3 regions of the Inediibacterium massiliense genome follow, and region 2 is predicted to be linked to each of the others. Evidence: predicted binding sites of a transcription regulator. Region 2 holds the regulator's gene; each other region holds the start of a gene.

What was found. The regulator HrcA, encoded in region 2, represses chaperone genes, less so after heat shock. The targets are predictions, from matches to a motif close to TTAGCACTCNNNNNNNNNGAGTGCTAA.
Region 1: groES (co-chaperone GroES) is a predicted target of HrcA. The motif match lies at 5,671-5,697, and genes of this name have one in related genera.
Region 3: htpG (molecular chaperone HtpG) is a predicted target of HrcA. The motif match lies at 3,081-3,107, and genes of this name have one in related genera.

The regions. Positions count from the first base shown of each region.
Region 1 is NZ_LN876586.1:584,138-591,482, reverse strand. Features, by position in the region: gene BN2409_RS06610 (AbgT family transporter) at 1-1,399, opposite strand, end outside; gene BN2409_RS06605 (helix-turn-helix domain-containing protein) at 1,613-2,911, opposite strand; gene BN2409_RS06600 (spore coat protein) at 3,355-3,633, shown strand; gene groL (chaperonin GroEL) at 3,671-5,299, opposite strand; gene groES (co-chaperone GroES) at 5,335-5,619, opposite strand; gene BN2409_RS06585 (hypothetical protein) at 5,903-6,160, opposite strand; gene BN2409_RS06580 (AAA family ATPase) at 6,252-7,345, opposite strand, start outside.
Region 2 is NZ_LN876587.1:1,495,764-1,503,108, reverse strand. Features, by position in the region: gene spoIIP (stage II sporulation protein P) at 6-1,205, shown strand; gene BN2409_RS15895 (hypothetical protein) at 1,276-1,599, shown strand; gene lepA (translation elongation factor 4) at 1,734-3,551, shown strand; gene hemW (radical SAM family heme chaperone HemW) at 3,599-4,735, shown strand; gene hrcA (heat-inducible transcriptional repressor HrcA) at 4,841-5,863, shown strand; gene grpE (nucleotide exchange factor GrpE) at 5,966-6,520, shown strand; gene dnaK (molecular chaperone DnaK) at 6,557-7,345, shown strand, end outside.
Region 3 is NZ_LN876587.1:989,218-996,562, reverse strand. Features, by position in the region: gene BN2409_RS13315 (type II secretion system F family protein) at 1-1,037, opposite strand, end outside; gene htpG (molecular chaperone HtpG) at 1,162-3,042, opposite strand; gene BN2409_RS13305 (vWA domain-containing protein) at 3,180-5,357, opposite strand; gene BN2409_RS13300 (PilW family protein) at 5,344-5,862, opposite strand; gene BN2409_RS13295 (S-layer family protein) at 5,879-7,345, opposite strand, start outside.

The DNA of each region.
Region 1 (7,345 bases), on a different contig from region 2:
CTCCTGCTTTTTCATCATATTCTTGAACAAAGGCTAATACAACAGGAAAATATGGAAAAAGGGGAGACATAGGATTTGTTGCAGAATCTCCGATTCTATAAGCCAATTGTATAAATGCTGGAGAAAAACCAACCAAAGAAAGCATAGGCACAAATATAGGTGCAAGAAGGGCCCATTTTGCAGAACCGCTTCCAATAAATAAATTTACAATCGTAGTCACAATAATAAAACCTACAATTAATGGAATCCCTGTAAATCCTACTTTTTCTAAAAAGGCTGCACCTTTTACTGCAATCACCGTACCCATATTACTCCAATTAAAAAATGCTATAAACTGAGATGCAGCAAAAACAAGTACAATATATCCAGACATACCCTTTATAACTTTTCCAAGCATCTTAGGAATATCTTTTTCATTTTTAATGCTTCCTACTGTAATTCCATAAGAAAGACCTATGACAATAAAAAACATCATTAGAATAGGAATAATACCACTTAAAAACGGAGATGGAATAATGGTATGTGTTTCAGGATTTCTTAACATTCCACTTTGAGGGACAATTCCAATTAATAAAATACCTATATAAATGATTGCCGCAATCCCTGCATTTCTTAACCCTTTATTTTCAATAGGTGTTAACTCTTCTAATTCTTTTTCTACACCACCTTTATATTCTCCTAGCCTTGGTTCTACAATCTTATCCGTAATCCATGACCCTACAAAAGTTAAAACAAAGGTAGAAGCGATCAAAAAATACCAATTAGATACTGGAGATACTACTGCACCACTTACTACAGATTTTGCAGCTTCATTTGTAATCCCCGCAAGAAGTGCATCTGTCCCTGCGACTAATAAATTAGCAGTAAAGCCTGCTCCAACTCCTGCAAATCCTGCTGCAATCCCTGCAAGAGGATGTCTCTTCACTGCTAAAAAAATCAATGCTGCAAGGGGAGGAATCACAACAAAAGCTGCATCTGACGCAAGATTTCCTATAATACCTGCAAAAATCACAGTAGCAGTCACTAAAGATTTAGGAACACCTAAAATTAATTTTCTCAAAGAAGTAAATACAAATCCTACTTCTTCAGCAAGCCCTATACCAAAAGTCATTACAAGTACCAATCCTAAAGGTTTAAATCCTATAAAATTATCTAAGAAAGACCCTATAATCCACAATATTCCATCTTTTGAAAGCAAACTTTTTACAGCCACCTCTTCTTGTGTTCCAGGATGAATCACCTTCACCCCTACCCCTGCAACAATAGCTGAAACTATCATAATCGTCACAGCTAAGATAACAAACAAAGTAAAAGGATGTGGTAATTTATTTCCTACCCTTTCTACCCAATCTAAGAACTTTCTGAAAGCCCCTTTCTTTTTTACACAATTTTCTACCATACGCTTCACCCTTTCAGTCTAATTTTGGTCATGTCCTTAATAGAGTATATTCTATGTGTTTTCTAAAATTCCTTTTTAAATTATAAAATTTTTTGAAAATATTTTTTTTTGTCTATATTGAAGTTTTGAAAATTGTTTTTTTCATTTTTGTATTTCATACACCCTTTTTATACAACAAAAAAACTAGGAAGTTTTCTTCCTAGTTTTCTATTTTTAAAATGTAATTTTATAAATTTTTCTTGGTCTTCCCATTCCCGTTCTACTTTCCTGCGCAACATTTTTTCCATATTTTGCATCTACTATTTGCTTTAAAATTCTTCTTGCACTTCTTACACTAATGCCTAAGTAATTTGCCAATTCTTCTGCTTCTATTGTATTTGTACCAATTTTGTCAAAAATTGCTTTCATCTTACAAACATAAGTAGGACTAATTTGAATATCTTTAGCAATTTTTTGAATTTCTTCATTTTCTACCATAAGGTCATAACTTAATGAAAAAGATTCCTTTTCTTGAATAGGACCTGAAAGCACAGTATTTTCATCCATAATATAACAGCAATTACAATCTTCCTTCATGGCATAATCTAATGCAATTCTTGCATGAACTTCTGCCTCATGAATAGTATTTCCAAATCCTATACCAGATGCCAATTCAATTTCTATATTTTGCTCATCTTGAATAAAATGATGAATATTAAATTCATTACAATGAGCATCAATAGCTCCTCTAGTCGTAAATATTAAATATTCATCTCTTCCAAATGGAAAAATGGATCCAAAGTTATCTTGTGTATAAGAAATAAGTCCCTTTTCTAATTTATTCTTTAACTTTAAGAATTCATATTCTGAGGATATGCTTCGATTTTTATTTTTTGTCTTTACAATTTGAACGGCTATTTGTGTTGCTTTTATTCTTTCTACATTTCCTTTATAAATAGCTTTTGTAATGTATTCTCTTATTAATGGTCTTGTAGGATAAAGCCTAAATACAGGAACTCCTAATTTTTTTAGATTCCTATAAGTCTCCCCTAAACAAGTTGCTACAACATTTACCTTTTTTTCCTTCCATAGTTCATAATGATATTTTACCAACTCATTATAATCAATGTCTCCTGGATAAGATTTTACATAAAATTTCTCAATAGGAATTTCTAAATCCTTTATAGCTTCTTGTATATTCTTTTGTTCAATAGTATCGAAACTAATCTTTTTATAATCCATTCCCTCTACATTCATCTGCCAAAAAACTCTATACACACTCGTACCCGTTCTAGGAATAAAAACAAAAGGTTTTTGAATCATATTCTCTTTTTGAGCAATAGCAAAAGGTACTTGCCCTGTAAATAAAAGTACATCTACTTTTTTCTGACATTCCTTAAGAATTTTTAGAGTTTCTTGCTTATGTTTGTAACAATAAATAAAAGCTTCTATTTTCTCTTCAAATTCGATTAATATATCCTTTACTCTTTCTACTGTTTCCACCGAACCAATAATCCCCAATTTAATTTTCATATTTATCCCCTTTTAGCATCCTGACTTTTACAGATTCTATTTTATCATTTTTGATACCCTTTAAGAATTTTTTTCTAAAATTAATAGTTTTATCTTAATAAGTTATTTACAAGTTATACATTTATATTTTTCAAGCTATATATTATATATTTCATCGCATAATAATACTATACTTATGGAATCTTTTTCACTATAAAGGAGGTTATCTTATCCATAATCAATCCTACAATTTATTTGATCCTACAAATTTAAAAATTCTACAATCTCAACTTAACTATGAATCTATTATGAATAAAAAATTAAATGAATATGCAAAATACTTTATTGATCCACAACTCCAATATATATGCAGACAAGGTGCTCAAAGACATAAAGACAACTTTGAGAATTTATTACATTACTTAAACACATATAGCGAATGATTCATAGAAAGGAGACCTAAAATGCATTATCAAACGAGCTTTACAGAAAAAGATTTAATGAAAGATCTATTATTATCTGAAAAGCAAGTTTCATCTGCTTATAGTATAGGAATCTCTGAATCTTCATGTGCCCATTTAAAAGATCTTTTAAGTCAATGCGAACAAAATCTATCTAAAAATCAAGAATCCATTTTAAATGCTATGGGTCAAAGAGGTTGGAACAATTTAATACCATATTCTGTACAAGACCTAAAAAGTATTCAACAGCAATTCAATATGCTAAAAAACGAACTCATATAAGCAAAAAGAGAATGACTCAAAGTCATTCTCTCATTTATTACATCATTCCTGGCATTCCGCCACCCATTCCTGGCATTGGTGCAGGATTTTCTTCTTTAATATCTGCTACAGCCGCTTCAGTAGTTAAAAGCATAGCTGATACAGATGCTGCATTTTGAAGAGCAGAACGAGTCACTTTTGTAGGATCTACGATTCCAGCTTCTATCATATTTACATATTTTTCATTTAATGCATCAAATCCTACTCCTACTTCACTGTTTCTTACTTTCTCTACAATTACAGATCCTTCTAATCCTGCATTTGCAGCAATTTGTCTTACTGGTTCTTCAAGAGCACGTCTAATGATCATAGCTCCTGTTTTTTCATCTCCATGTAAAGTTTCAATATATTTTTCTACTGCACTAACAGCATTAATAAGTGCTGTACCACCACCTGCAACAATACCTTCTTCAACAGCTGCTCTTGTAGCATTTAGTGCATCTTCAATTCTTAATTTTCTTTCTTTTAATTCTGTTTCAGTTGCTGCTCCTACTTCGATTACTGCAACTCCACCAGATAATTTTGCAAGTCTTTCTTGAAGTTTTTCTTTATCAAATTCAGAAGTAGTTTCTTCGATTTGAGCTTTGATTTGTCTTACTCTATCTTCAATTGCTTTTTTATCTCCAGCTCCATCTATAATTGTTGTATTTTCTTTATCAATTTTAACAGAATTTGCACGTCCTAGCATATCTAGTGTAGTTTCTTTTAAATCTAATCCTAATTCTTCAGAAATAACAGTACCTCCTGTTAAAACTGCAATATCTTCAAGCATAGCTTTTCTTCTATCTCCAAAGCCTGGTGCTTTTACTGCCACACATTCAAATGTTCCTCTTAATTTATTTACTACCAATGTAGCTAATGCTTCTCCTTCAATATCTTCTGCAATAATTAATAATTTCTTTCCTTGTTGTACAATTTGTTCAAGTACTGGAAGGATTTCTTGAATATTGCTTATTTTTTTGTCTGTAATTAAGATATATGGATTTTCTACAACCGCTTCCATTTTTTCTGCATCTGTTACCATGTAAGGAGATACATATCCTCTATCAAATTGCATACCTTCTACTACGTCTAATGTAGTTCCCATAGATCTTGATTCTTCTACAGTAATTACTCCATCATTTCCTACTTTTTCCATAGCTTCAGCAATTAATTTTCCGATTGTTTCATCTGCTGCTGAAATAGATGCAACTTGAGCAATTGCTTCTTTGCTTTCAATCGTTTTAGAAATGTTTTTAATTTGTTCTACTGCAGCATCTACAGCTCCTTGAATACCTTTTTTAAGAATGATAGGATTTGCTCCAGCTGCAACATTTTTAAGTCCTTCTCTTATGATTGCTTGTGCAAGTAATGTAGCTGTAGTTGTTCCATCTCCTGCTACATCGTTTGTTTTTGTAGCCACTTCTTTTACTAATTGTGCTCCCATGTTTTCATATGCATCTTCTAATTCAATTTCTCTAGCAATAGTTACTCCATCATTTGTAATAAGAGGAGAACCAAATTTCTTATCTAAAATAACATTTCTTCCTTTAGGTCCTAAAGTTACCTTCACTGTATCTGCAAGTTTATTTACACCAGCTTCTAATTTACGGCGTGCATCTTCACAAAATTTAATTTCTTTTGCCATTTTCCATTACCTCCCTATATGTAGTCTTTTTTCATTTATTCAATAATCGCTAAAATATCACTTTGCTTTAAGATGGTATATTCTACTCCATCATATTTTACTTCTGTTCCTGCATATTTAGAAAAAATTACTTGATCTCCTACTTTTACTTCCATTTTTACTTCTTTTCCATCTACCATTCCACCTGGTCCAACTGCAACAATTTCTGCCATTTGAGGTTGTTCTTTCGCTTGAGTCGGAAGAACTATCCCACTTTTTGTTTTCTCCTCTGCTTCTAATTTTTTGATTACTACTCTGTCACCTAATGGTTTGATGTTCATCAAAATCCCTCCTTCATTATTATATGTATAATTTTTTTATATTTTACATTGTTAGCACTCACTCTCGTTGAGTGCTAATTATAATGTATTATATCTTTTTCCATTAAGCAAATATGATTCCTGCTTATTTTTAGATTATATTCATGATTTTAGACGATTATATCAATTTTTATTCTTATTTTCAACAAAATCTATTTATTTCTATTATTTACTTTAGTTTTCATTTTAGCAATAAAAAAGCCTCTGTTTTTTGGCAGAAGCTTTTTTAAAATTATACAATCTATTAAAATCTTCTAAATCCAAACCATGGACCAAATCCAGGATAAAATCCAGGTCCAAATCCAAACCATGGACCAAATCCAAATCCAGGTCCAAACCCAAATCCAGGTCTAAATCCATATCCAGGTCTATATCCAAAACCTGGCCTAAATCCATACCCCATTCCTGGTCCATAACCCATTCCTGGTCCATACCCTGGATATGGGACCATCTCATTCACTTCGTTCATTTCATTTACTTCATAATTATTTATAGATTCCATTTTCAAATCCTCCTGCTATATTTTTTTACTTTATGATCATATTATGCAGAAAGCAAAAAATGGTTCTCATTAAAATTCTCATGATGGAAGTTTAATTGCTTTTAAGTACATTTAATATATATATTTCATAGGGATCTTTTAATTTCTTTAAAATATTCACACCCTGTTCACAATAGAACTGAATATCTTCTTTTAGATACTCTTTAAATACCTCCTTTAAACGAATGTTATCTTTCATGTGTACCTTAATCTGTGCTTTGACTCTATAGATTAATCCTAATTCATAGGGACTTTTTAGTTTATTTGCATAGTCCTCTGCTCTTTGTAAAGCTAACAAAGCTTCATGATAATTGCCTTTTTTGACTAATAAAAGAGACATATATCCTTCAGCAGTAGATCTTTTCCACAATGTATTAAATTGATCATATAATTTTAATGCCTTTGAAAAATAATCCATAGCACCATCATCATCACCCATATCTAAAGCCGCTTGTCCTGCATTTGTGTAAAAAACAGTCAAGCCTCCAATAATTTTTTGATTTGTACACAACTTTATAGCTTGATTATAATATTTTAAAGCACTCATAAATTTCAAGTTTTGTCTTCTGATCTCTCCCATATAATTGTATGCTGCTGCTATATTTAAAGTATATTTCCCTTCATACGTATTAATTTGATTAAATATTGTAATAGATTTTTTTAATAAATTCTCAGCTGTTTGATGATCTCCCTCCATAATTTTTTGGAGTCCTTGTAATCTGAGAAGGATTCCTATATCTTTTTTCTTATTCCATTTTTTTGAAATATCCAATCCATCTTCTATATATTTTTTCATCCCATTCATATTGTGTGTCTGAATCCCATAATAAATCATTTGTCTACATCCTTTTAATGCATACTCTATATTTGGAATTTCTAGTGCTTCTTTTATCATATTTTGTATATCTTCGACACCCTCTTCATACATACCCTCTCGAATAAAATATCTTCCTCTCATATGCAAAAAATCCATATATAAAATCTTTATTTCTTCTTGATACGAATTATTATTCATGACCTTTAAAAGTTCTCTTTCAATATTTTTGAGCTGATCCCTTTCTTCTTCATCGGTCAAATAGCTTCTTCCATATTCATAAATATTTCCATCTCTTAAAATTGGAAATAGTTCATGTCCAAAATTAAAAT
Region 2 (7,345 bases):
GATCCGTGAAAATAAAATGTATTGAGCTAAGAAAATATCATAAATGGATAGGGATTATCATTACGAGTGTTATGCTTATTTTGTTTTTTAAAGCATTTATTTGGGATGCAAAAGATATTATTGTAAAGGCAAATGGTCTTTCAAAAGGAAAAGATATTGTACAAGCACAAACAAGAGGATTTAAGGATGAGCTATTTATTGGTATTTTGAATAAAAGTATTTCTGCTTTAGAAGTAAATTATAAAAAAGAACATAAAAACTACAAGAGTATAAAAAAAATCATTGTAGAAAAAATGCTCAATTTTGATTATGAGGATCCTAAAACTTTATTTCAAGCACAAATTTCTATGCTCAAAGAAGCAGATGATGATTTAGGAGAAGATATGCACGGTTCTTATGAAGAAGAAAATCCTATAAAAGATATAAATCAAGAAGTGATCACCACAAAATCTTTAGGCATGCCTACACAAAATGAAAATACTCAAGCAAAAGAAGAAGTAAAAGCTACCAATAAAGTGGTAGAGGAACCTAAAGACAATGTAAAGATTATAAGTTCTCCTATTCAAAAGCCTGCAAAACTTACATTAGATAAAAATAGTCCTTCTATTTTTATTTATCACACACATCCCACAGAGTCCTATATGCCTGAATCTGTAGGAAATTTCCATTCTCTCAATCGAAAATACACAGTGAGAGCGGTGGCAGATGAGTTGACAAAATTTTTACAAAGCAAAGGACATAACGTCCTCCATGAAGAGACTTTACATGATTATCCGTCTTATCAAAAGTCCTATGTACGATCGTTAGATACTCTTACAAATTATTTAAATAAGTATCCTAGTCTTAAAGTTATATTTGATGTTCATAGGGATGCTGCACCTAATACAGAAACAGCAAGGGAAAATAGTTATGTAGTCATCAATGGGCAAAGAGTAGCAAAGTTTTCAATAGTGGTAGGAATGCAAAATCCAAATGTAGAGAAACTTTTAGTTCTTGCAAATTATATTAAGGCAAAAAGTGATGAAAAATACCCAGGACTAGCAAAAAAAATTATTACTAAACCTTATAAATTTAACCAATACAATTCAGATTATTATGCACTTATTGAAGTAGGAAACACAGCAAATACTATAGACGAAGCAGAAAGAACAGCAAAATACTTAGGAGAGATTTTAAGTCAAGTGTTAGAAGATATAAAAAATTAGAATGAAAAATTTTTATATTTCTATAGAATAAAAAGCATTTTTATTGACAAAAATAATATTGGTGATCAATATGAGTAGAGCGAGGAAGGCTGAAACTAAAAAAATAGAAAAGAGACAAATCGGGAAAAGGTGGCTTGTTTTTCCTTTAATTATGATGATTTTAATAAGTGGTATTTTATTTGTAGATCGGTCTTATCGTTCTATGATGATGATTCACGAACCTAAAGTATTTGGATTAGAAAGAATCAATGAAGAAGTTTATGCATTTATATTCTGTGGAAAGAATTACTATATAAATAAGAAAGAAATATATCAACAATATAATAGTATTAAAAAAGATATTATCACTTTTGTAGAAAGTGTGAAAAAACAAAAAGAAATTTTATTAAAATAATAGTAAAATGGCTGAGCTTTTGCTCGGCTATTTTATTGATAATATAATCTTTGCTGTATAATTTATCTATGATATATAGATAAATTATGATATAATAGTAAAGATTATCAGATCGTAATAGAGGAGGAGTAGGAATGAGCAGTAATCGTCAGCAAAAGATTAGGAACTTTTGTATTATTGCCCATATTGATCATGGAAAATCTACCCTTGCTGATAGATTAATAGAAAAGACAGGTTTGCTTACTCAAAGAGAAATGAAAGAGCAAATACTAGATAATATGGATTTAGAGAGAGAACGGGGAATCACTATAAAACTTCAAACTACCCGTCTGATTTATAAAGATCAAAAGGGTGAAGAATATATATTAAACCTAATTGATACACCAGGACATGTAGACTTTACTTATGAGGTATCAAGAAGTCTTGCAGCATGTGAGGGAGCCATATTAGTAGTAGACGCAGCACAAGGAGTTGAAGCTCAAACCCTTGCAAATGTATATCTTGCTTTAGAGCAAAACTTAGAGATCATACCTGTAATTAATAAAATTGATCTTCCAGGGGCTAGACCAGATGAAATAAAGGATGAAATAGAAGAAATTATAGGGATTGAGGCAACAAATTGTCCTTTAATATCTGCAAAAGAAGGATTAAATATTGAAGATGTATTAGAGGCGATTGTACAAAAGCTACCAGCTCCTAATGGTGATGAAGAGGGAGCTTTAAAAGCACTTATTTTCGATTCTTATTATGATAGCTACAAAGGAGTAGTAGCAGATGTAAGAGTTAAGGAAGGTAGCATAAAAGCAGGAGATAAGGTTTTAATGATGGCTACAGGCAAAAAATTTGAAGTAACTGAAGTAGGAGTATTTTCTCCTGGACCTATGCCAGTAGACAAGCTCTTAGCTGGTGATGTAGGATATGTTACGGCAAGCATTAAAAATGTATCGGATACCCAAGTGGGAGATACAATTACTAGTGCACTGTCTCCAGCAAAAGAACCACTACCAGGTTATAAAAAAGTAATTCCTATGGTATACTGCGGAATTTATCCAGCAGAAGGAGAAAAATATGAAAATGTAAGAGATGCTTTAGAAAAGCTAAAAGTAAATGATGCTTCATTAGAATTTGAAGCAGAAACATCTAATGCTTTAGGATTTGGATTTAGATGCGGATTTTTAGGACTTCTTCATATGGAAATTATTCAAGAGAGATTAGATAGAGAATTTGATTTAGATATTATTACTACATCTCCAAGTGTAATCTATAGAGTAACCAAAACCAATGGAGAGGTTTTGATGATACAAAATCCTACGAATCTTCCTTCTACTCAAGAGATTAATTTTATGGAAGAGCCTATTGTAGATGCACAAATCATGCTTCCAAACGAATATGTAGGGAATGTAATGGAATTGTGTCAAGATAGAAGAGGAACTATGAAGCATATGGAGTATATTGATGAAAGAAGAGTACAACTTCATTATGAACTTCCTCTAAACGAAGTAATTTATGATTTCTTTGATGCTTTAAAATCTAAAACAAGAGGGTATGGATCATTAGATTATGAATTAAAAGGATATCAAAGGTCGACTCTTGTAAAAATGGATATTTTACTGAATAAAGATATTATAGATGCTTTTTCTATGATTGTACATGAAAGCAAAGCAGTAGGTAGAGGAAGAGCAGTATGTGAAAAATTAAGAGAAGTAATTCCAAAGCATATGTTTGCTATTCCAATACAAGCATCTGTGGGAACAAAAGTTATTGCAAGAGAGACAATTAGTGCTCTTAGAAAAGATGTATTAGCAAAATGCTACGGTGGAGATATTTCTAGAAAGAAAAAGCTTCTTGAAAAACAAAAAGAAGGTAAAAAGAGAATGAGACAATTAGGATCTGTAGAAGTACCTCAAGAAGCTTTCATGGCTGTATTAAAATATGATGAAAACAAAAAATAGTCACCTATAGGTGGCTATTTTTAACATAATCAGAAAGAAGGAAAATGATGAAAAATATAGGATTATATATTCATATTCCATTTTGTGTAAAAAAATGCTTCTATTGTGATTTTTGTTCTTATCCAGACACTCATAATATTTCAAATTATATGAATGCATTAAAGGAAGAAATAAAATCATTTTCAGAAGTGCTAAAAGATTATCAAATAAAATCTATTTTTATAGGAGGAGGAACACCTTCTATTATTCCCATAGATGAAATGGATAAAATCATCAATCTATTACATGAAAGATTTTCTATTGATAAAAATGTAGAATGGAGTATAGAATCAAATCCAGGAACTTTAGATGAAGAAAAAATAAGATTTTATCTAAAAAGTGGAATCAATAGATTGAGTATGGGTCTTCAAGCGTGGCAAAATCATCATTTAAAAAGATTAGGAAGAATTCATACAAAAGAAGAATTTGTAAAAAACTATTTATTAGCAAGAAAATTAGGGTTTGAAAATATAAATATAGATTTGATGTTTTCTCTTCCAGATCAAACATTAGCACAGTGGGAAGAGACCTTAGCCCAAGTAGTAAAGTTAGATCCTGAACATATTTCTTCTTATAGCCTAAAAATAGAAGAAAATACAATTTTTGATGAACTATATAAAAAAGATTTACTGAATATTCCTAATGATGAAGAAGATAGAAAAATGTATCATTTTGCTATAGAATATCTTACCTCTTTTGAATATGAACATTATGAAATATCAAATTTTGCTAAAGCAAATAAAGGCAGTATGCATAATCAAATTTATTGGGAAAATAAAGAGTATATAGGATTTGGAGTAGGAGCTCATTCTTATTTTAAGAAAGAAAGATTTTCGAATGAAACAAATGTAGAAAATTATATTGATATGATTCAAAATAAAAAAAGTCCTCATATTACCAAAGAAAAAATATACAAAGAAGATGAGATGGCAGAAACTATGTTTTTAGGACTTAGATTGATGAGAGGAATTAATATAAAAGAGTTTGAAGAAAGATTTAAAATCAGTCCCTTAAGAGTTTATGGAAAGTCTATTGAAAAATTTACAAAGGAAGAGCTTTTGTGGAATGATGGAAGAAACATTGGACTTACAAAAAGAGGAATAGATGTATCCAATCAAGTGTTTATTGATTTTTTACCAGATTAAAAAAAATAAAAAATGATCTTGACAAATATAGTTTTTAGTGATACCTTAAAATCATAATAGATTAGCACTCATTAAGAGAGAGTGCTAACAAATAGGAGTGGTATTATGGGGCTAGGAGAAAGAAAGTTAAAAATCCTACAGGCCATAATCAAGGATTTTATTTTAACAGCTGAACCTGTGGGTTCAAGAACGTTAATGAAGAAGTATAATTTAGGTATTAGTGCTGCAACCATAAGAAATGAAATGTCAGATTTAGAGGATATGGGTTTTTTAAGTCAACCCCATACTTCTGCTGGAAGAATTCCTTCTGACAAAGGTTATAGACTTTATGTGGATAGTTTAATGATGATGAATAGATTGGCTAAGAATCAGCAGGATGTAATTAAACAGAGCTTTCTACAAAGTTTTGGAGAGATAAATGAGATTATTACAGTAACTTCTAAGATTTTATCTCATATGACAAAGCTTACTTCTGTTGTATTGTCTCCTCAATTTGAACAAAGCAAATTAAAGTCTGTACAACTTGTTCCTATTGATGAAAAAAGCTTACTATTGGTAGTAGTATCTGAATCTGGTATTGTAAAAAATGCCATCATAAGAAATCAAGACGTTTTTAGTAAGGAACATTTAGAGTTAATTACTAAAATACTAAATATTAAGCTTAAGGGTTTAACAATTGGAAAAATCAATAAAGATGTTATTCGTAACTTGAAATTTGATATGAAACAGTATACATCTTTAGTAGATTTAATTTTACCAGTTTTACTTTCAACACTAGAGGATATGATCAGTGTTGAATTGTATCTAGATGGAATGATGAATATTTTCCAATTGCCAGAGTATCATAATATAGAAAAAGCTAGAGATTTTTTACAAATGTTAAATCATAAGGAACACATTATGGATTTATTGCTTAATAGTAAAGATGAATTAGATATTACTATAGGAACAGAAAATAGACACGAAGAAATGAAAAGTTGTAGTCTAGTGACTGCCACCTATAAAGTGGATAATATCATTGTAGGGAAAATAGGAGTCATTGGACCTACAAGAATGAATTATGATCACATTGTCTCTGTTGTAGATTATGTGACCAAAAATTTGACGAAGTTATTAAATGATGAATAAAAAAATTAAAAGTGCAAAATATTTATTTTGCACTATACATATGTTTGATCAAAATGAGAAGTGCAAATTATAAGGAAATACAATATAGGTAGGTGAGTAAAAATGAAACATAATCATTCAGAGGATCTTCAAAATAAAGAGACAGCCAAAGATAATTTAGAGGCTATAAAAGAAGAATTAAAAGAGGAAAATGAAGAAGCTTGTGAAGAGGAAAAAATGAAAAGGCTACAAGAAGAGAAAGAAGAAATCAATAGTCAATTTTTAAGAATGACTGCAGATTTTCAAAATTATAAAAAAAGAGTAGAAAAAGAAAAAAGTGATATATACACTTTTGCAAATGAAAAATTGATTTTAGATATGCTTCCTGTAGTAGATAATCTACAAAGAGCTATCAAAACTTATAAAGATGAAGGAAAAGATGAATCTTTTACCCAAGGAATAGACATGATTTTAAAGCAGCTTTTAGAAGTGTTTGAGAAAAATGGCGTAAAAGAAATAGAGACTATGGGAAAAGAATTTGATCCTAATTTCCATCATGCAGTAATGCAAGAGGAATGTGATGGATATGAAAGCAATATGATTATAGATGTGTTCCAAAAAGGATATACATTAAATGAAAAAGTAATTCGACCAAGTATGGTAAAAGTAGCAAACTAAAAATTTTATATAGGATATGAAGGAGGAAATTGTACAATGGGTAAAATTATTGGTATTGACTTAGGAACAACTAACTCATGTGTTTCAGTATTAGAAGGTGGAGAACCTGTAGTAATTCCAAACGCAGAGGGAAATAGAACAACTCCATCTGTTGTAGCATTTACAAAAACAGGAGAACGTCTTGTAGGAGAGACAGCAAAAAGACAAGCTATTACAAACCCTGATAAAACAATTAGTTCTATAAAAAGACATATGGGAACTGACTATAAAGTAAATATTGATGGAAAAGATTATACACCACAAGATATTTCAGCTATGATTTTAATGAAATTAAAAGCAGATGCTGAAAGTTACTTAGGAGAAACAGTAACAGAAGCAGTTATTACTGTTCCTGCATATTTTACAGATAGCCAAAGACAGGCTACAAAAGATGCTGGAAAAATTGCAGGATTGGAAGTAAAAAGAATTATCAATGAACCTACTGCTGCATCATTATCTTATGGACTTGATAAAGAAAATGAACACCAAAAGATTATGGTATTTGACTTAGGGGGAGGTACTTTTGACGTTTCTATTCTAGAATTAGGAGATGGAGTGTTTGAAGTATTAGCAACTCATGGAGATAACCATCTTGGCGGAGATGATTTTGATGATGCAGTGATGAACTTCCTAGCAGAATCTTTCCAAAAAGAACATGGAGTAGACTTAAGAAAAGATAAAATGTCTTTACAAAGATTAAAAGAAGCAGCAGAAAAAGCAAAAAAAGAATTATCTAGCATGCAAACAGCAAATATCAATCTTCCTTTTATTACTGCAACGGCTGAA
Region 3 (7,345 bases), 510 kb from region 2:
TCTAAGATAATATCTAATTGTCCAGAAACTTCACCAATATTTACCATAGATATAAGTATAGTAGGAAAAAATGATGTATTCATCATAGCTTCTTTTAAACTTTTTCCACTCATGATATTTTTGGAGATAGTATTGATATATTTTTTTACATCTGAATTACGAATCACATTTTTTGTTATTTCTAAAGCTTTCATAAGAGGTATTCCACTAGAAAGAAGAATCCCTAGTGTTCTTGCGAACTTATAAAATATAATTTTTTTAATGAGTGTTTTTACAAAAGGTATTTTTAAGAGTAGGTGATGAAATATAGATTTTCCGTTTTCTTTATGAAGAAATCGCTGGATTATATAGACCCATAAAATGCATAAAAATAAAAAATTATATTTATGTTTCATATATAAATGGCTTATCCATAATAAGATTTTAGTAGGAATAGGAAGAGGAATATTTTCTTGTTTAAATATTTCAATAAATGTAGGCATTACAAATTGAACCATAAAAAAACTTACGAAAATACATAAAAAAAAGAGGATCATAGGGTAAAACATAGCTTTTTTAATTACTTCTTTTGTTTTTGTTTCTTTTTCATAATATAAGGATAAATTTTTTAATATTTTTTCTAATTGTCCAGATATTTCTCCTGCTTCTATCATATGAATAAAAAATTCAGGGAAAAATTTTTTCTGTCTTTCCAATGATTGTGAAAAAGACATACCTTTATTCAAATTTTTTATAATATATTTGATTGTATCCTTAAATTTTTTATTTTCTATTTGTTCTAAAATAGATTCAATGCTTTGCAAAATAGGAATTCCTGCATGGATCATAGTAAAGAGTTGTCTGCAAAATACAGATAAATCTTTGGAATGAAATTTATTTTTAAAAAGATTGATTTCAAAAAATATAGGAATTATTTTTATAGGATAATATTTTTTTTGTATCAATATATTTAATACTTCATTTTTATCTTTTGCATAATAAGTTCCTTTTTTATTTTCTCCATCTTCAGTAAGAGCTATATAACGATAGTTAGGCATGAATCCACCTCTTTGAAATTACAACATTTTGTATTATATTTAAATCTTTACCATATTATAAAATTTAATACATAAAAAAACACTATCATGGATATATTTTTGATAGTGTTTTTTAGAAATTCAATTATATCATTAGTTTGCAGATATTGTTTGTAAATTCTACAGGATCATTGATTGCTAATCCTTCAATAAGCAATGCTTGATTATATAATACATTGGTATATACTTTTAGCTTTTCTTGATCATGATCAAAAGCTTCTTTTAGAGCTTTAAATACTTCATGATGAATGTTGATTTCTAAAACTTTTTCTGCTTTAATTTCTTGATTGTTTGGCATAGCATTTAATATTTTTTCCATTTCGATTGTTAATTCCCCATCTGTAGCAAGACATACTGGATGGTTTTTCAGTCTTTTAGATGGTCGAACATCTGTTACTTTATCAGACAAAGCTTTTTTCATAAATTCAAAGATTTCTTTGCTATTTTCAATTTCAGGGTTTTCTTCTTCTTGTTTCTCTTTTTCTTCTATACCTAAGTCTCCACTAGATACAGACTTGAATTCTTTTTCTTTATAATTCATCATCATACGAACAGCAAATTCGTCTACATCATCTGTAAAGTATAAAATTTCATAGCCTTGGTCTGATAGAAGTTCTGTTTGAGGCATTTTATCTATTCTTTCTACAGAATCTCCAGAAGCATAATAAATATATTTTTGATCTTCCTTCATTCTATTTACATATTCTTCTAAGGTAACCATTTTCTTTTCTTTTGAAGAATAAAACATTAATAAATCTTGTAGTATCTCTTTGTTTTGTCCAAAATTTTCATAAACTCCATATTTGATTTGTCTACCAAAGTTTTTATAGAATTCTTCATATTTTTCTCTTTCATTTTTTAGTAAAACTTGTAATTCACTCTTAATTTTTTCTTTAATTTTTTTAGCAATGATCTTTAATTGTCGATCATGTTGAAGTATTTCCCTTGAAATATTTAAAGATAAATCTTCAGAATCCACCATACCTTTTACGAAGCTAAAATAATCTGGTACAAGATCAGAACATTTATTCATAATTAATACGCCATTTGAGTATAATTCTAATCCCTTTTCATACTCTTTTGTATAAAAATCATATGGCATTTTTTCTGGTATGAATAATATGGAATTGTATCTTACTGCCCCATCTGCTTTCATATGAATATAGCTTAGGGGTTTGTCAAAACCATAACGTTTTTCAGAATAAAAGTTTTCATAATCTTCTTTGGTAAGCTCGTTTTTATTTTTACGCCACATTGGCACCATGCTATTTATAATTTTTTCTTCTATCATGTCTTCATACTCATCTTCTGAGCCTTCTTTTAGTTTACTTGTAGTAATATCCATTTTAATAGGATATCTAATAAAATCTGAATATTTTTTGATAATAGATTTTAATCTATACTCTTGCAAAAATTCTTCATATTTTTCATCTTCTGTGTCTTCTTTGATTTTAAGAATAATTTCTGTTCCAATATTTTCTTTTTCATATTCTTCGATGGTATATCCATCTGCTCCTGTTGATTCCCATTTATACCCTTGATTGCTTCCTAATGCTTTACTGATTACCACAACAGATTCTGCAACCATAAATGCAGAATAAAAGCCTACGCCAAATTGGCCTATGATGTCAAATCCATCTTTTAGTTCATTTTCCTTTTTAAATGCAAAGGAACCACTCTTTGCAATTACTCCTAAATTTTCCTCTAACTCTTCCTTTGTCATTCCGATTCCAGTATCGGATATAGTTAAGGTTCTATTCTTTTTATCAGGTGTGATTTTTATGTAATAATCACTTTGATTAAATGTAATATTTTCATCTGTTAATGCTTTATAATACATTTTGTCAATGGCATCGCTTGCATTGGAAATAAGTTCTCTTAAGAATATTTCTTTGTGGGTATAAATAGAGTGAACCATTAAATCTAACAATCTTTTAGATTCTGCTTTAAATTCTTTTTTTACCATTTTCTTTTTCTCCTTTCGTAGAAACTTCTTCCCATGAATTAGCACTCTATTAAATAGAGTGCTAATTATAATTTACCAAATTCATTTTATTTGTCAATTGTTTTATGTATAAAATGGATATTTTCATTTAAATTTTATTATTCTAAATTGGGAAGGGGTACAATATTTACGCTCAAATCATCTGATATTCCCTCAATTTCTACATGATTAACAATACTTATAGGACATTTTTTACTAATAGGATTGAATGTATATACAAAAATATAATTACTATTCATATCATCAATATCTAAATTCATACTATATTGATCATTACCTAAAGAATTTACTTGTATATTTTCTTGAATCAAATGTAATTGATTTTCATGATTTATTTTATAAAGTGAAGCTTTAGGCGTTTGTATTTCTTTTATTTGAGAATCATTATTTTTGTTAAAAGTAAGTATAGCTTTTTTGATTCCTTTTTTATTGGTATGAAATAATACTCCAAATTTTGTCTCATAGCTATTTACAATATTAATGCTATCATCTTTGTTACTTACATTCATATTATTGATGAGAAAGATTCCATGGTTGATAATTTGATTGATTTCATTTTCATAAACAAAAATATCTAATTTTTCAAAAAATCTTTGAGTGTCTTTTCCATTTAAATCTTGATAAGTTATTTGGGTTTGATCTAAAGTATATTTCCCAGTATTTTTAGCTTTTAAAGTAATAAAAAAATCAATAGGTTCAGCTATAAATTCTTTTTTTTCTTTATCCAGTATATAAGAGACACTTCCTATATTTCCTTTAACGGTTTGACCATTTACTTCTAAAGCTTGAGAAGTTCTAATGATTTCAAAATCCTCTGGGAAAGTTTCCTCGTATTCTATTGCATAAATAGGTAAATCACTTCTTATTACATCTGCTAATTCTTGATACACATCCTCTAATGCATTCCCATCTTCTGCTTTTTTATAGTGACCATTAGCAGAGTTAGCAATTTCTTTTAAAATAGATTTATCTGCATCATTACTAAAAGCAATCATATAAGAATAAATATGATGATTACCATTTTTGATTAATTTATTAGCAACTAGCTTTGCATATTCTATATCTTCATATGTAGAATAGTTTCCACCTCCAGCATATCTATACTCCTCAGGAAAGTCTCCATTTTCTATATAAAAATACTGTCTATTTCTATGAATATAATAACTATGAAAAGTAGGTTCTCCATCTGTCATTAATATGATATATTTTTGTGCATCTTTTGAAGATGAAAATTTATAATATCCTTTTCTTAATCCATCGCCTATATTCGTTCCTCCTCTAGATCCAGATACAATTGGATATAAAGATTCAATTTTGTCAATTAAATCATTGTATCTATTTTTATCAGATAATTGAACAGAATCTTGTCCATTTTGAGCATAGCTGTCATAAGGGACCAATGAAATTTTTACTTTTTCTTTTATTCTTTCATCCTTTTGCAATTTTTCTAAAAAGTTTTTTGTAACTTCTTTCATAACATCTATTTTAGGTTTTGTCTTTGTTTTTGTTCCATAACCTATTTTGACATTTGATCTAGTTAGACCTATGACTTTTTTAGAATCCTTATCTAAAGTTGCTATATATAAATAATAAGATTTGTTAGAATTAAAATAATTTCCATTTATATCATGTAAAGCTGGATTGAGCCAAAAATTTTTAGAATAGTAATTTTTTATCCACATTCCTCTAGGATAAAACATCCACCAAGAGTCTGATAAAGTATATAAATCATTTGCATATTTATTGACGATCCAATTTTCTATTTCATTCATATTTTTTTCAGAATAAAATACAAAATATCTCGTATTTTTATTTTCTCCAGTTTCAGGTTTTTTAAATTTTATTCTGTAATCACTAATAAACAGTCCACTATATCTGTTTTGTAATATAACTTCTATATTTTGTGCTGCATTTTTTTTATTAAATTTATTTGAATAAATAGAATCGCCTGGTACAGATGATGAATCTCTTTTATTATATCTAATAAGTTCCTTCATACTTCCAGATGTATCCATAACTAATACAACTTCTTTATCTTTCAAATTATCAATATTAGATACAGGAATAGGTTTAGGTTGTATTTCATAATGAATGGTAAATTCTTCATCTTTTAATATATTTGTATTACTAACTTGACGAGTAAAGTTCATAGGAGCTTCAATTTTAATTAAGTTATTTTTTTCATATGCATAACTGACAGGAATCATAATGCTATAAAGTAAAAGTAAAAAAGAGAAAGTATAAGATAATATTTCAAAAACATCATTTTTTTTCATCTGTATCTTGCCCCTTTATTTCTTTAGAATTTCTAAACCAAAATTGATTCGTAGCTTTATCCTCTTTATTGCCTTTCTTAAAGTATATGGTTACCTTGATTCCGTTTTGAATATCCCTTATGAAAATAGGCTCAATAAAAATAGATTCAATGTATTGCCCGATTTGAGAAAATTCAGTGGAAGTAGTATTATTTTTATAAAACAATTTATGATCTTTACATTTAAAGGTATGTTCTATGGAATTTTTAGGATTGTTTGGATCAGGTGATTTTAGAATTAGTGTATTTGTATTAAATTCAGAGGACACAGATTCCATAGCCTCTTTTTCTATAAAACTCATAACAAATTGTTTTTCAGATTGAATAGATATTTCTTCATGAGAATCTTTAAAAGATCTTAAATTAACAAATAAAAAAGATGCAATCATACTTATTACAATTCCTACAATTCCAAGAGTTACAATAATTTCAACTAATGTAAAACCTTTATGATCTAATTTTTTCATAAAATAAACTCCTTACCTATTTTACAAAGAACCAATTCATCAATTGAATATATTGATCTTTCATATATCCTGATTGAACGATTTTTTCGTCTATATTGCCTTTTAACTCTACATCTATATATGCTATAGAATCTTTGTAATATTCTTTATAAGCTTGGTTATCAAATATTTTATCAAAAAAAATCATATGGTTTTGAATCAATTGAGCTAAAAAGTGTCTATCATGTATGATTGTTTTTTTATTTTTATCATGAATAATAATATCATCTCCTGTGATAATAGTTCCTCTAAAATCTATTGTTCCACTCATATACAATTTTCCTTTTGAAATGATGATTCCATTCACTTCTTGAGATTCTAAATTAATTTTTTGAACTCCCTTAGGAATAGCACATGAATCTCCGTCTTTTCCTATTAAAGCAATATCATTATTTTTATTTAAAAAAATCAATTTATTTTCTTCAGGTTCATAAAAAGATATATTATGAAGGTTTTCAAACTGAATATATCTTTTTATTCCTTGTTTGAAATCGTCTGTATTTTTTTCTAAATATCCTGTATTTTTATTAAATTCATCCTTTTTTTTATTCAATTTTTGTGCTTCATCTTCTACTTTTATATTTCCTGATTTTACAATAGTATCTTTGCCATTTTTGTAAATCACTGCTCCAGAATAAATAAATTCATTAGGTTCAAGATAAATTCCTTCTCCAGACAATCCTGCATCTTTTCCATATTCATCATAATAACATTTAAAATAATCACTTTTATCTTGAAGAAGCATATCTTTTTCCTTTCCAAATTTCATACCATATTTAGAGGCTACTACTAAGGGATCATAATATTCAAATTTTACATTATCAGAACTTAAGCTTTCTTCTGAATCAATTTTTCCGTCTTTTTTTCTTTCTCCATTTTTAATGGGATATGAATAAGCTTTATAGTTTCCTTTGATAGAAATCGATTCTCCTGTTTGATATTTTTTACCTTCATTGTTCATTACATCAATAAAAGATGAACCATGAATCATAATATCTCCTTTAATAGATAAACTTGATCCATCTTTTTTTCCAAGATCTTCTGTATTGATAATAATACTTCCTGATTGATTAGATTTATTGGCATCAGAGCTATCTGATAAAGCATAAAACCCATCTTTAATATCAATATTTGTTCGTAATCCATTTATTTCTAAGTCGTCTAAAGTAAATAAGGAACCATTAATAGAAATATTAGTATCTATAGAATCCTTTTGAGTTAATAAATTTTTTACATATGAATTTCCATGTATTTTAATATTATTATTTTTTCCAGTTACAATGACTCCACCATTATTTTCTCCTCGTACATAGATATCTCCATCAATATTTAATTGAGTATTAGCAAGATCTAAATTCCCATCTGTAGTAATGGCTTTATCCCAAATAATATGGATCATTTGTTTGGATACATTTGTCATAGTATAAAGATTTTCTCCATATTT